4 regions of the Gardnerella sp. DNF00983 genome follow, and region 2 is predicted to be linked to each of the others. Evidence: riboswitches for the same ligand, from Rfam matches in the RefSeq annotation. Region 2 holds a riboswitch; each other region holds the start of a gene.
What was found. Region 2 has a riboswitch for thiamine pyrophosphate ahead of HXT34_RS02680 (hydantoinase/carbamoylase family amidase). Riboswitches for the same ligand answer to the same signal wherever they lie in the genome.

Region 1 (3,450 bases), 430 kb from region 2:
TTAACTTACAGCAAGCAGAAATGATATTAAAAGCCAAAGAAGCCAAAGTGCCAACTGGACGAGACTGCTTACTTACACCAATTTGACGAATAATAATATTGTCAATTTTTGAAGCAAGAACACGATTTTGCACAGCCATCGCAGTAACATTATGCGACCAACGCTTATAGCCGGAAATTGCTGCGCGCACAGCAAACTGCGTTTTACCAGTATTCGGCGCACCGTACACAAGCAACGTATTAGTCACATTGCCAGAAGAATTGCGTAACGTACCGTCAAATAATGCTTGTAATGCAATATCCTCACTCATACGCTTAATTCTAGCAATTAGGCAATAGTGGCGCGCAACAATACTATTCTTTTAATATTGCACGAGCGCGAGCATCCTTAAGAGCAAGAAATACACTGCCGACACCAATAAAAATAAGAGTAAACACAATTAACAAATACGCAACTCCAACGCCCAAAGTAGTGGCATTAAAAGTTTGCGGTGCAAAGCCGAACCAGCCGGCAGGAGCGCCATAATTGAGGAAATTATAAGGCGCGCGCATTGCATGAACACCCCAACGAACACCAGCAAACTCGCTAAGCATAGCAGCATAAGCAACATAAGCAAGAGGCGGAATCGTAGCGAAATAAATGTGTGCGCGAGTAGAGCGGAAACGGTAATCAAAAAGCACAAAATCAGCGATTGCAAGAAGCGGCGCAACTGCGTGGACGCAAAGACTGCTGCATCCGTTATTCATGTAAGCGCCAACGAAACCAAGCTTATTGGTAGGTGCTAAGAAACACAGGTACAAAGTGAATGTGACAGCAATTGAGATGGTCATCATGAATTTAAAAATGTACCAAGCGTTGGATTTTGAGTCGAACCATGCGCAAGATGCTGTGGAAGCTGGCTGCACGGCTGAATCTACAGAATTACGAGCACGCATAAATGCAGCTGTATCAAGCAAAAGCGATCCAGCAAGAGCTACGCAAATCATAAGGTTAGAAAGATTCGTAAAATAAGTGAAGGTCATCAAGCCTTCCCACGAAGCAGCCATGCCATAAACAGATGCGATGATTGCAATCGTGCGTATTGCTGTGCGCGTCGCGTATTCGCGCGCTGTGAGCGGAGTCTTTTGTTCTAGCATGGAATCGTTTGCCATGTTATCTCGCTTTCGTAACTTCTATAATCTACTATTTAATAATCTTGTTTCATATTGCTTTAACGTGGCGCGAGTTTTGGGGGATTTCTCTCCTCGCACGTCCCGTCCTTCAGTCGCTTTGGCTGTTAAAGACTCTCATGCATACTTTGTTCTCTACGAACGTTGCTCCATCAGTCCTCTTTTAGTGCTCGTAAAGAAATCCCCCAAACTCTGCGTGCTAGCCCCTAATAACCGTGTCTATCGCAGAGATTTTTCGATTTTTCTTCTTCGCTTGGCGAATCAGCAGCCTGCGGCTCTGACGTTCGCCGCACTCAGTGCGAAAAATCTCAAATCTCTACCACACGAATATTCACGCGACAGAACGGCAATTCAATTAAGATGTTAAATAATAAATAATCATGTTCACATATACATAATCTCATGTTAACAAGCGAAAATATGTAGAAGAAGTTGCAAAAATGCGGCGCGATTTTTGTAGATTCCTGCAAGTGCTGCGATTTAGCGCGCGAAAGCAACTCGGAGCGGAAACTCGCTCAAGTTGGAAGTCCAGTGGACTTCCAACGCGAGTTTCGTAAGCGAGCGCGTAATCCGCGCGAGCGCCAATCTGCACCAGTAACGGAAAACGGCAGAAACTGTGCAGCTGTGTAAAGTTTATGCTGCGAACGCAAGAAAATCCGACCAAAACTTTACAGCCGTGTAAAATTTATGCCGCGAACGCAAGAAAATCCGACCGAAACTGTGCAGCTGTGTAAAGTTTCTGCCGCTTCCCAGCTAGATTCCGACCAAAACTTTACAGACGCGCGCAGTTTATGCCGCCTACGCGCTAAATCGCAGCGCTAACGCAAAAGAGCGTAAGTCACGAACAAAAGATATAGTCGAAGGATGGTTCGGAGTGCGCATTTGCCGCAAAATCGCGGGCGGCGCTGAGATTAAATCCGTAAAACCTGATCTAGATAGTGCTAGCGAAGGGAAACATTATGACAACATGCAACACTGAAAAAACAAATACCTGCAACGAAGCTAACGAATACTGCACAAACGCAACAACGCAAGTCGACACATGCTTCTCAGCACGCGCACGCCGACGCATGTTCCTTAACGACGTGCGTCAATGCATCGAACGCGTGCGCATACAGCAGCCACTCACCCATTGCATCACGAACGTAATCGTGCAAGACATTACAGCCAACGCACTGCTCGCCGCCGGCGCCTCGCCAATTATGGTAACCGATCCGGAAGAAGCGCATGCACTTGCGCAAATTGCCACAGGCGTGCTCATAAACGTTGGCACATTCCATCAGCCAGAAACTTCCGAATACATGCGCGCAGCCGTTGAAGGATGCGAAAAAGCCGATACCCCGTGGGTGCTTGACCCGGTTGGAATCGGCGTTCCAGCACTCGCACCTCGCGCGCGCTTTATTCACGAAATTATTAAGCACCACCCTACTGTAATCCGCGCAAACGCTTCCGAAATCATGGCGCTTGCAGGCAAAGAAAGCAACGGAAAAGGCGTAGATTCTCACGATAACGTAAACGACGCGCTTCAAGCTGCTCGCGAATTAGCTAAAAAATACGGATCTGTAGTGGCAATTTCTGGCGAAAAAGACGCAATTTACGGCCATGGATGCTTAGCTCGCGTAACAGGTGGCCACAAAGCTATGACTAAAGTAGTTGGAACTGGATGCGCTTTGGGAGCGTTAGTTGCAGCGTACGTTGGCGCAAACCCAGAACGTCCGCTCGCAGCAACTGTTGCAGCGCACGTGCACGCAGCAGCGGCTGGAACTTGGGCGGCTCGCCAAACCACAGCTCCAGGCACTTTCCGCACGCTGTGGATGGATGCGCTTTCAACTCTTAGCGTAAACGACATGTTTAGTTTGACGAATATTGAGTTTACGGTGGAGCCTGTGGATTGGACGCTATATTTGGTAACGGATCCGCGAATGGGAAATCGTCCGGAAGAAGAAGTGGCTGTGGAGGCGATTGAAGGCGGAGTTACAGTTGTGCAATTGCGCGATAAGTATTCCGACGACGCGGAGATTGCAGCTAAAGCGAAGAAGTTGCGCCACGCGCTTATTGATTCCGGACATGGCGACGTGCCTGTGTTTATTGACGATCATGTTGATTGCGCAGCTCAGCTTGGTTTCAACTTGCACGTTGGGCAAAAGGATACGCCGTTTGTTGAGGCGCGAAAGGCTATGCCGGCTGAGTGGATGGTTGGGCTTTCTTGCGCGCGACCGGATTTGATGGAGAAAGCTTACCACGAGTGCAAAGAAAACGACGTTCCGCTGCCGGATGTGAT
Region 2 (3,450 bases):
AAACCACCAGCACAGCTAATAGCCCATACGCTCATGCAACCAAAAACAACGTAAATAAGTGGGCTTAATACTACAGTTAGCTTATTAAGAGTCTTTCCTCCGCCTAAACCAATCGCCAAATTAAGCAACCAAAATATTGCGAAGGAAATAATAATAGGTATGTGCGAACCAACAAATGGTATTTTGTTTCCAAAAGTAAGAAACTCAGGGCAAATTTTGCCAACTAGAATCTCTAAAGCTTTCGCACCTATATATGTTTGAATTCCATACCAGCATATTGCAGCAACTACTCCCCTGAGGAATCCTGGTAGTTGAGCGCCTGCTTTTCCGTACGTTGCGCGCAAATGCATAGAAAACGGTATGCCGTATTTGGAACCTACAACACCGTTAGCAACCATGACAATTGCTGTAAGAATTGCGCCAAGCATGATACCAATCATTACGTAAATTGGAGAGTATCCCATTAAAAGGAACGCGCCAACTGCAGCATAATTAGGAATATTGTGTACAGACTGCATCCACAAAGTGCAAAAATTAAGAGCGCTCATTGTGCGTTTTTCTTGCGGCTTTGGCAGTAAATCTTCGTTAGTGTAGCCGCGCTCGCGGTAACATTCCAAGTTTTTACTATCTACTGGCTCATCTTTTAGCAGTTTACTAATTTGCATGCGCACCTCCTTACTTTTCTTGTTTGTAAATTTGATTCTTTTTTGTGTTTTGAGTTTTGAGTTTTGTATTTTGAGTTTTTTGAAAGTAATAATCGCAACTTTGCTCAAAAATAAAAAAGATACGAAAGGATATCGTACCCGTGGTGGTGCGCCCCTTCGTATCAGCCTCTTATTCGTGAATAAGCGTTGTACTCTCATTCGATATTCACTTTTCTTCGCTGCGATTAATTAAGCAGTGAAGTTGGCATCGTATATGCCTTTTGTGTCCTTCCTAAATTTCTATTTCTTTTTGGTTTTCGTTTGGTTTTAGTTAGTCCTCATAAGCCAAACTATGCAGAGCATCTCGTAAAAGCTTGACTCCGTGAACAGCGTCTTGTGGATCTGTGTACTCTTCTGGAGCGTGACTAATACCATCTTTTGAAGGAACAAAAATCATTCCGGATTTTACAAACGGAGCAAAAATTTGCGTATCTTGACCAGCGCCTGAATGCATGACTCTGTACGCATAACCTTGCTTATTAGCTTGATCTTTCAAAAGATTAATAATATCGTCGCTAAGTGGTGTAGGATCATCAGACATCCACTTATCAATCTGCGCTGTAATGCCATAAGACTTGGCAGTTTCGTGAATATCTTCGTCGAGTTCCTGCAAGAATTTATCAAGAAAAGCTTTATCTGTATGACGGCAGTTCATTGAAAAAGTAACTTCTCCAGGAACAATATTTACTTGATTTGGAACTACGCTGATTCTACCGAAAGTAAGTACCAGTGGGTCGCCTGCTTGCTTAGCTTTGTCAAGATTCTTGGCGATTATATGAGACATGCAATCTACTGCATCGTGCCTGTAGGACATCATTGTTGTGCCAGCGTGATTTTGTACGCCTTTAAGATGAATATCCCAACGGTGCTGACCGGCAATGCTAGTGATAATACCTAAATCTTCGTGATTGCTGTAAAGCGTTGGTCCCTGCTCAATGTGTAGCTCAATCCAGGCTTCAAGATTTGCGAACTTAGGTTGAGTTGTTTGATAATTGAACCCAGCTTCACGCATTGCTGTTTCGAAGGGAACACCTTCACTGTCGCAAATATTTTCTACGTCCTCTTTTTTGGCTAGTCCGAAGAAATTCTTTGAACCCCAGAATACGTATGGGAAACGTGAGCCTTCCTCTTCTGCCAAGCAGATAATGCGAAGACTTTTCTTTGGCTTTCCATATCTAGTAAGTAAATTCTTAATTGCTAAATAGGCTGCAACTATTCCAAGTTGACCGTCGAAACGACCCCCTCTTGAAACTGTGTCAATATGCGATCCACAAGCTATTATGCTTTCTGGCTTTTCGCATCCTTCAACAGTTGCAATTAGGTTTCCAACTTGGTCGAATTCTACAGTCATACCGAGTTTTTCAAATCGTTGACGAAGAGCAAAAAGAGCCTGTTTCCAAGATTTTGTGTAAAGAGGTCGAGTAACTCCTTGTTCTCCTGGTTTTTCTGTGAATCCTGCAAGCCAGCTTATGGCTGATTCTATAGTTTCAGCACTTATGCTGCTATTAATCATGTGCAGTATTCCTCCTCACTTGTGCAAGTTTTCCCAAAAGTGACATTCAGGCGGATATTTTTTTGGTTTTTGTTTTTGTTTTGGTTTTTGTTGTTTAGTTTTTTTTTTTAATTGTTTAGTTGATACTCGTGTAATTGCTACTACTTTGTGGCAACGCAAGATATCACGAAAATCGTGATAGAAAGAAATCACTTACTGTAATTGCTCCCTACGCATGTCTTAACAAAACAGGTTCAAAGGGTGTTTCTCAACTGTTTCCAGTACCCCTGCAATTTTCACTTGTACTCGAATGAGTATAGCACGATATTAAATGAACTCAAAATGAACATTCGCATGTGTGTTTCTGTGAAGAAATGATTGTTTGGTTGACTGATTGGTTGACTGCTACGAGATATTGCTTCTATTTGTGGTTGCATGCGTGTTCGGCTGCGAAAAATTTTCATATGAAGGTTAGCAAATAAAAAATAGCCAAATAACAAAAAACGCAGTGCTTCTACACTGCGAACATATTGTGGGTGATATAGGAATCGAACCTATGACCCCTTCCGTGTGAAGGAAGTGCGCTAGCCGCTGCGCCAATCACCCAAAATTTTTTAATTATGCGTGAAAGGCAATCCTTTCGAGTGGGCGATACAAGGTTCGAACTTGTGACCCCTTCCGTGTCAGGGAAGTGCGCTACCACTGCGCCAACCGCCCAGGTTGTTAATTAAGCTTGAAGCTTAATCGAGGTGGGTACGAGAGTCGAACTCATCTATACGGCTTTGCAGGCCGCTGCCTAACCGCTTGGCTAACCCACCGTAAGGTCGAATAACTCATCGGACCTAGAGCGGACAACGGGACTCGAACCCGCGGTCTCAACCTTGGCAAGGTTGCGCTTTACCAACTAAGCTATGTCCGCAATGCAACTTTACTGAACAACGTCAGCGCCGAAGCACGAGTAACTACTATACCCGAAATATTTACAAATGCAAGCTTTGTGTTTTTTGGCGTGTCGTTTTGTGTTTCTGTTGGTGTGTTTTTTGGCGTGTCGTTTTGTGTTTCTGTTGGTGTGTTTTTTGGCGTGTTCGTTTGTGTGTCTTTCGGTGTGTTCGTTTGCTCGTGTTGGTTGGAGGTTTGTTATGCGTATGGTATTGGAGCATTTGCGAGCGCAAGTGTTACTTTCTCAGTTGGCTAGCTGAGTTTTTAACGATGTTTGGGCTGTGAGTGTTATTTTCTCAGTTCGTTGACTGAATT
Region 3 (3,450 bases), 130 kb from region 2:
GCTACCTGGACGCAAACCATCGCCCAAAGAGAATGCAACATCGTACTTTGCGAAAATCTCGCACAATTCTTCAAAGTGCGTGTACAAGAAGCTCTCTTGATGATGCTGCAAGCACCATTCAGCCATAATTGAGCCACCACGAGAAACAATACCGGTTACGCGGTTTGCAGTAAGCGGCACGTAGCGAAGAAGCACGCCAGCGTGAATAGTCATGTAGTCAACGCCCTGCTCGCACTGCTCAATAACAGTGTCGCGGAAAAGCTCCCAGCTGAGCTTAGAAGCATCATCCTCAACTTTTTCCAAAGCCTGATACATTGGCACTGTTCCAATTGGCACAGGGGAGTTGCGCAAAATCCATTCGCGCGTCGTGTGAATATCGTTACCGGTGGAAAGATCCATAACGGTATCCGCACCCCACTTCGTGGCCCACGTAAGTTTTTCTACTTCTTCGTCGATAGACGACGTAACAGCAGAATTACCCATGTTTGCGTTGAGCTTAGTCAAGAAGCGCGAACCAATAATCATAGGTTCAGCTTCAGGATGGTTAATATTGCAAGGAATTACAGCACGTCCGGCTGCAACTTCTTCGCGAACCAGCTCCACATCGCAATTTTCGCGCGTTGCAACATATTGCATTTCCGGAGTAGTGATTCCGTGGCGAGCGTACCACATTTGCGTAATCGGATGGTCCGCGCCCTTCATTGGCTTATGCGTGCGACCACGCCATTCTTTAGAAGCTTTGCCTCGCTTAATTGCGCGCTTGCCGTCATCTTGAAGATTGCGCCTGCGACCCTCATATTCCACAACGTCACCGCGGTCACGAATCCAGTCAAGGCGAAGCGGAGCCAAGCCTTCCTTCGGGTCGCACTTTGGGCCTTCCGTATTGTAATCCTTAAAAGGCGGGTTAGGGCCTACGCCAGGAGTATCCGAAAGCTTAATTTCCGTATAAGGAACTTCCAAATCGTAAGAACCATATTCATACTCAAAATGAACTGGAGTTGTTTTGCGAATATGAGCTTTATCGCGCTGAGTGCAACCGCGAGCTGCAATGTCAACGCGCTGTTGCTTAGCTAATTTTGCAGCATCCTTTGCTTCTTTAGCGTTAATAAAAGTTGGTTTCTTTTCTTGAGTTTCTGAAGATTTTGATTCAGAATTTTCTGCAACTATTACTCGCTTAGCGTAGCCGTGCTTTTCTTCGCCTCGCACAGCTTTCCAATGTTCAACAAACTCATGCATAGTTGATTCTGGTGTTTCTGAAGAATACAGTGCTTCAGAAACGAACCATCCTGCAGCCTTAGTGTGAGCGATTGTATCGATATCGTCGAGAGCAGTTCTTCCGCCAACTAGAACTGGGAAATCACTTGCGGAACAAATCGTATTAATTTTCGCTTCGTCCAGCGTTGTGTGGTTTGCTTCCAATTCGTAAGCGGCAGTAGTGCTTTCGCATCCTTCTTCAGGATTGTGCATTGCTGTTACGCAAATGTAATCGATGCATCCATCTGGAAGTTCGTTTATTACTTTAACTAAGCTCTCGGTTTCAACAGATAAGCCGATTACAGCATCTTCGCCAAGAAGTGCGCGAGCCTCTCTAGGCTCCATGTCACTTTGTGCTAAGTGCACTCCGTCAACTTTGATGCTTTGATTGCGAGCTTGCCAAACGACATCAACGCGCTCGTCGATAACAAAAGTTACAGAATCGCATTTGTTATTGTCTTCGATGATTTGTGCAATATCGCGTGCAATAGTGGTGATTTCTTTAGCGTTTTCATTGTTGCAATGAAGACGAATAAAAGTCGCTCCAGCGCGCAAAGCATCATCGACAATATCTGTAAGTGGACGATTATTACAAGCTTGTGGGTCTGCAATAAAGCAGGCGCTTAGATTAAATTGATTACGCATTGATGCGTACGGATAATTCGATGTCATACTAAAATCGTTGCTCCCTACGTTGTATTAACTAACAGGTTCGAAGGGTTAGATAAATTAATACCATCTCAGCCTTCTTTCGAAAGCACCCCTGCAAAATGTCGAATTACCAGCAAGTTTACACGATTATGTGCATTTAATTGGTGGTGGGTATGTTGCGAATTTCTTTAGCGTTCGTGATGATTGATTGCGCGTGAAATAAAATCTCCCAAGCTTTGCACAATCTGTACGAGGATAATGCAAAGAATAACAGCCACTGTCATCACATCGTATTGATAACGCTGGTATCCGTATCGTATTGCAATATCTCCGAGTCCGCCTGCGCCAACTGTTCCAGCCATTGCTGAGAATCCAAAAAGCGTAATAAACGTAAGTGCAGCTCCGCGAATTAGTGAAGGTAAAGCTTCCCACAGCAATACTTTGCAAACAATTTGCAATTTGCTTGCTCCAAAGCTTTGTGCTGCTTCGATTAAGCTTCCGTCAACTTCGGCTAAAGATTGTTCAACTACTCTAGCAACGAATGGTGCAGCCGTAATTACTAGAGGCACAATAGCTCCAGGAACTCCCAAAGAAGTGCCAACTATGAGACGAGTAAAAGGAATTATTGCAACTAATAAAATAATAAACGGCACAGAACGCACGATGTTAACAATCCATCCTAGAACTGCGTTAATTGGCGCGTTAGGGCAAATGCCTTTTTTGTTTGATGTAATGAGAAGTACGCCAACTGGAAGTCCAATAAGGTATGCAAAAAGTGTTGCAACTGACGTCATAACGAGTGTGTCTTGCACGCCTTCAATAAGTAAGTCGCCGTAGTCGTTAAAAAATTGTGTAGCAGCTTCTAACATTGTTATTTCACCTCATTGGTAAGCGCGTTTGTTGCTTCGTTTGCAATCGTGCTTGTAATTTTAGCGCGATGATTTTCTTGTTTTTCATCTGCAATAAGTGTTCGCAAAATATCGCTTTGTGGATTTGCAAAAAGCGTATCCGTGTCACCTAATTCCACAATGCGTCCGCTATCGATCATTGCAACTCGGTCGCAAATATTTCGTGCTACAGCCAGCGAATGCGTAATAATAACAAGCGTTACGTTGAGTTCGCGGTTAATTCGGCTCAATAAATCAAGGATTTGCGCAGTAGTTGTGGAGTCAAGTGCGCTTGTTGCTTCGTCGCAAAGCATAATCGACGGATTATTCGCCAATGCGCGCGCAATTGCTACGCGCTGCTGTTGTCCGCCTGAAAGCTGGCTAGGGTAGCGGTTTGCAAAATCTTTTAAACCAACTAAGTCAAGCAAGTAGTTTGCGCGTTCTTCTCGTTCCTTTTTTGCAGTGTGATTTAACTCTAATGGGAAAGTGACGTTTCGCAATACTGTACGCTGCTGGAAAAGGCTAAAATTCTGGAAAATCATGCCAATATTAGTGCGTACTTTTGCAAGTTCTTTATCTTTTACTTCGCTAATATCATTTCCGTCAATAATAATTTTGCCAGAAGTTGGTCGCTCAAGCAGATTCATGCAACGAACTA
Region 4 (3,450 bases), 130 kb from region 2:
TACTTAGCAATACGCTCGCCACGAGCAGGAGCACCAGTCTTGATTTGGCCGGTGTTCTTAGCAACGGCAAGATCAGAAATGGTGGTATCTGGGGTTTCACCAGAACGATGGGAAACCATAGAAGTGAAGCCGTTCTTAGTCGCAAGCTCAATAGCGTCGAGGGTTTCGGTGACGGAACCAATCTGGTTCAACTTCACGAGCAAGGAGTTAGCTGCACCAAGCTCAATACCCTTAGCCAAACGCTTTGGATTGGTGACGAGCAAATCATCGCCAACGAACTGCAAACGATCACCAAGACGCTTGGTGATTTCTGCCCAATCATCCCATCCTTCTTCCTGGAATGGATCTTCGATGGAAACGATTGGATACTCGTTGATGAGCTTCTCGTAGTAATCGAGCATGTAAGCAGATTCGCGCTCTTCGCCATCGAAACGATACTTACCAGTTTCCTTGTTGTAGAACTCGGAAGAAGCAACGTCAAGAGAAATACCAATCTGCTTGCCTGGCTCGTAGCCAGCGGCTGCGATTGCATCCATGATGTACTTCAAGGAATCCTCATTGGACTTCATCTTTGGAGCGAAGCCACCTTCGTCACCAAGACCAGTAGCCAAGCCTTCCTTCTTCAAAACATTCTTCAAGGTGTGATAAACCTCAACACCAGCGCGCAAAGCATCGCTGTAGGTTGCGAAACCGTAAGGAGAAATCATGTACTCCTGAATATCGGTTGCGAAATCAGCGTGAGCGCCACCGTTCATGATGTTCATGTTTGGAACTGGAAGAATGTGACCATTGGTGCCGCCAATGTAGCGGTACAACGGAAGCTGAGCAGACTCGGCAGCAGCGTAGAGAGCAGCGAGGGAAACGCCGAGAATTGCGTTAGCACCAAGCTTGCCCTTGTTTGGCGTGCCATCAAGCTCAATCATCGTCTCATCAAGAGCGCGCTGATCGGTGGCATCCATGCCAATAACCTTAGGTGCGATTACCTCGTTGACAGCCTTAACAGCTTCCAACGTGCCCTTGCCCTGATAACGGGATTTGTCGCCATCGCGACGTTCCCAAGCTTCAGCTTCACCAGTAGAAGCACCAGAAGGCACTAAACCAATACCCTGAGCGCCATCTTCGGTCTCCAAATAAACCTGAACAGTAGGATTTCCACGAGAATCCAAAATTTCGCGTGCATATACGCTTTCAATAGCTGCCACAACTACTCCTTTATACCTATGGGTTGTGATGACTCTTCCAAGACTAGTGCGTTTTATGGACGTTATATTGAGTATCAGCGTATTTATGCCGTGAACGTTCACAATATTTTGATTTAACTCGAGTCATATGAGCCAATTGTATATTTTTAAGCAATATCGTTTATAAATATCGATTTAAAATACACTTGTCCATACCCTTAAGCGATAATGACCTCAGACACGGGGTGCGCAACTACATCGTGCCAAACAACAATACATACAGTGTTGCGCTGAGAATACACTCGTTGAACCTGATATAGCTAAGACTATCGAAGGGATTGTCGCATGACTTACAATTCGCCTAATAAAGCGAAAAACATATTGAAGATTGCATTTAAAGCGGTATCTTCGTGTAAAGTGTGGATTTCAACCATCCTCATTTTGGTTTTGTGGTTTTTTACAACTCTTTCTCCAATCGAAGACCGTTCTTTGCCATCCCCATATGAAGTAATACAAGCCTTTATTGATTTAAACAACGAAGGCATATTATTAAAATCCTTAGGAATAAGTATTTTACGAGTTCTTTTAGGGCTTTTGTTAGGAATTATTTTTGCTGTTCCTGCAGGCATACTTGCAGGAGGCAGTAAGCTTGGCAATATTGTAGTTGATAAACCAAGCCACATGTTGAGATCAATTCCATTCCCGGCTTTAGCTCCAATATTAATAATTTTCCTCGGAATAGATGAAACGATGAAAATAGCGCTTATAGCTGTTGGCGTTTTTGGACCTATGTACGTTAATATTCGCGACGGAGTGCGTAATATTGATCCGAAACTTCTCGAATTAGCGCAGGTTTATCACGTTAAAAAATCTACTATTTTTATATCTATTTTGCTTCGCGGTACACTTCCAAGTTTTATGACAGGTTTGCGATTTGCAATATCTGTAGCATGGGTTGCATTAGTGACTTGCGAAACAGTCAATTCTTCTATTGGAATTGGATACATTCTTTCAAGAGCGCAAGAATTCTTTAGGCCTGATCAAATGATGGCATGCGTTATTATGTACGCAATTGCAGGTCTTGGATCTGAGCTTACTGCAAACATATTAGAATATCTTCTTATACCTGAACGCAGATTAGATAGAAAATCACGCCAATAATCTAGTAATATCAACATTTTTCTAAAGTTAACTACTTTTTAAAATGCATTAAATTGCTTTTTAAGAATTAGTCAATATTTAGAATCAACAACCAAATAATAACAACCAAACAAACAACAGATAAATAAAACAACAAACAAAAGGAACTATATATCATGGCTAATTTAAAAATGCGATTTTCTAAAAAGAGCATTATTGCATTAATCTGCGCTGTTTGCGCAACAGTATCTCTCGCAGCTTGCGGAAGCTCACAAAAATCATCAAGCGCTTCTTCAAAAGAAGACGCTGGAACTATGAGAGTCGCTTATCTTTCTACAGCAAATTATTTAACTACTTTGAAAAATGAGAAATTCCTTCAAGACGAATTTGGCAAATCTAAAGTAGTTTACACTGGCCCTTACACTCCAGTTGATGGTCTTACTGCTGTTATGAGCGGAAATGCAGATGCTACAACTACTGGAACCGGACGCTTCATTGATTTGATTGCTGAAGGACAACCATGGGTAGCTTTTGCGCTCGAATATTACAATGGTGATTCTCAAGGAATCGTTGCATCCGCAAAAAGCGGCGTGAAAACACTAAAAGACTTATACGGAAAGAAAGTTGCTATTATTCACAACGGTGACACTGGCGATTACATGCTTCACCGCGCATTTGATAAAAGCGGTTTAGACGTTTCTAAAGTTAACAAAGTTGAGATGAGTCCTAAGAACTTCCAGGCAGCATTTACTTCTGGACAGATTGACGCAATTTCCTCATTCGATCAGAATCTTGCTGCAGCAATGACAACTCCAGGCGCAAAATTGCTTGTAAATGCTAAAAAGTACGGCAATATGAACGTTACTATTCACATTGTTTCTAAGAGCTTTGCCAAAAAGCATCCAGATCTTGTTAAGAAGATGTACAAGGCTCTTGTTCGCGAAGCAAAAAAGTCTCATAAAGAAAACAATGTTATTGGAAACGCTTACAAGCAGCTCGGAGCAAGCGAAACTATTATTAAGCAAATTGAAAAGTTTGACAATCCAACTATTCGTCCAATCGATGAAAAAGGTTTGAAAATGATGGAAACTCAAGCTAAAGAATACGTGAAATATGGTTTAATTAAGCA

Region 1: another riboswitch for thiamine pyrophosphate. It lies ahead of thiM (hydroxyethylthiazole kinase); the one in region 2 lies ahead of HXT34_RS02680 (hydantoinase/carbamoylase family amidase).
Region 3: another riboswitch for thiamine pyrophosphate. It lies ahead of thiC (phosphomethylpyrimidine synthase ThiC); the one in region 2 lies ahead of HXT34_RS02680 (hydantoinase/carbamoylase family amidase).
Region 4: another riboswitch for thiamine pyrophosphate. It lies ahead of HXT34_RS03220 (ABC transporter permease); the one in region 2 lies ahead of HXT34_RS02680 (hydantoinase/carbamoylase family amidase).

The regions. Positions count from the first base shown of each region.
Region 1 covers NZ_CP058392.1:295,320-298,769, reverse strand. The annotation lists gene HXT34_RS01075 (PD-(D/E)XK nuclease family protein) at 1-310, opposite strand, end outside; gene HXT34_RS01070 (hypothetical protein) at 354-1,151, opposite strand; TPP riboswitch at 2,030-2,139, shown strand; gene thiM (hydroxyethylthiazole kinase) at 2,129-3,450, shown strand, end outside.
Region 2 covers NZ_CP058392.1:724,572-728,021, forward strand. The annotation lists gene allW (allantoin permease) at 1-665, opposite strand, end outside; gene HXT34_RS02680 (hydantoinase/carbamoylase family amidase) at 976-2,217, opposite strand; TPP riboswitch at 2,406-2,495, opposite strand; tRNA gene HXT34_RS02685 (tRNA-Val) at 2,730-2,802, opposite strand; tRNA gene HXT34_RS02690 (tRNA-Val) at 2,842-2,913, opposite strand; tRNA gene HXT34_RS02695 (tRNA-Cys) at 2,944-3,014, opposite strand; tRNA gene HXT34_RS02700 (tRNA-Gly) at 3,043-3,115, opposite strand.
Region 3 covers NZ_CP058392.1:591,202-594,651, forward strand. The annotation lists gene thiC (phosphomethylpyrimidine synthase ThiC) at 1-1,926, opposite strand, end outside; TPP riboswitch at 1,924-2,029, opposite strand; gene HXT34_RS02120 (methionine ABC transporter permease) at 2,094-2,774, opposite strand; gene HXT34_RS02125 (methionine ABC transporter ATP-binding protein) at 2,777-3,450, opposite strand, start outside.
Region 4 covers NZ_CP058392.1:850,765-854,214, forward strand. The annotation lists gene eno (phosphopyruvate hydratase) at 1-1,202, opposite strand, end outside; TPP riboswitch at 1,413-1,537, shown strand; gene HXT34_RS03220 (ABC transporter permease) at 1,527-2,342, shown strand; gene HXT34_RS03225 (ABC transporter substrate-binding protein) at 2,498-3,450, shown strand, end outside.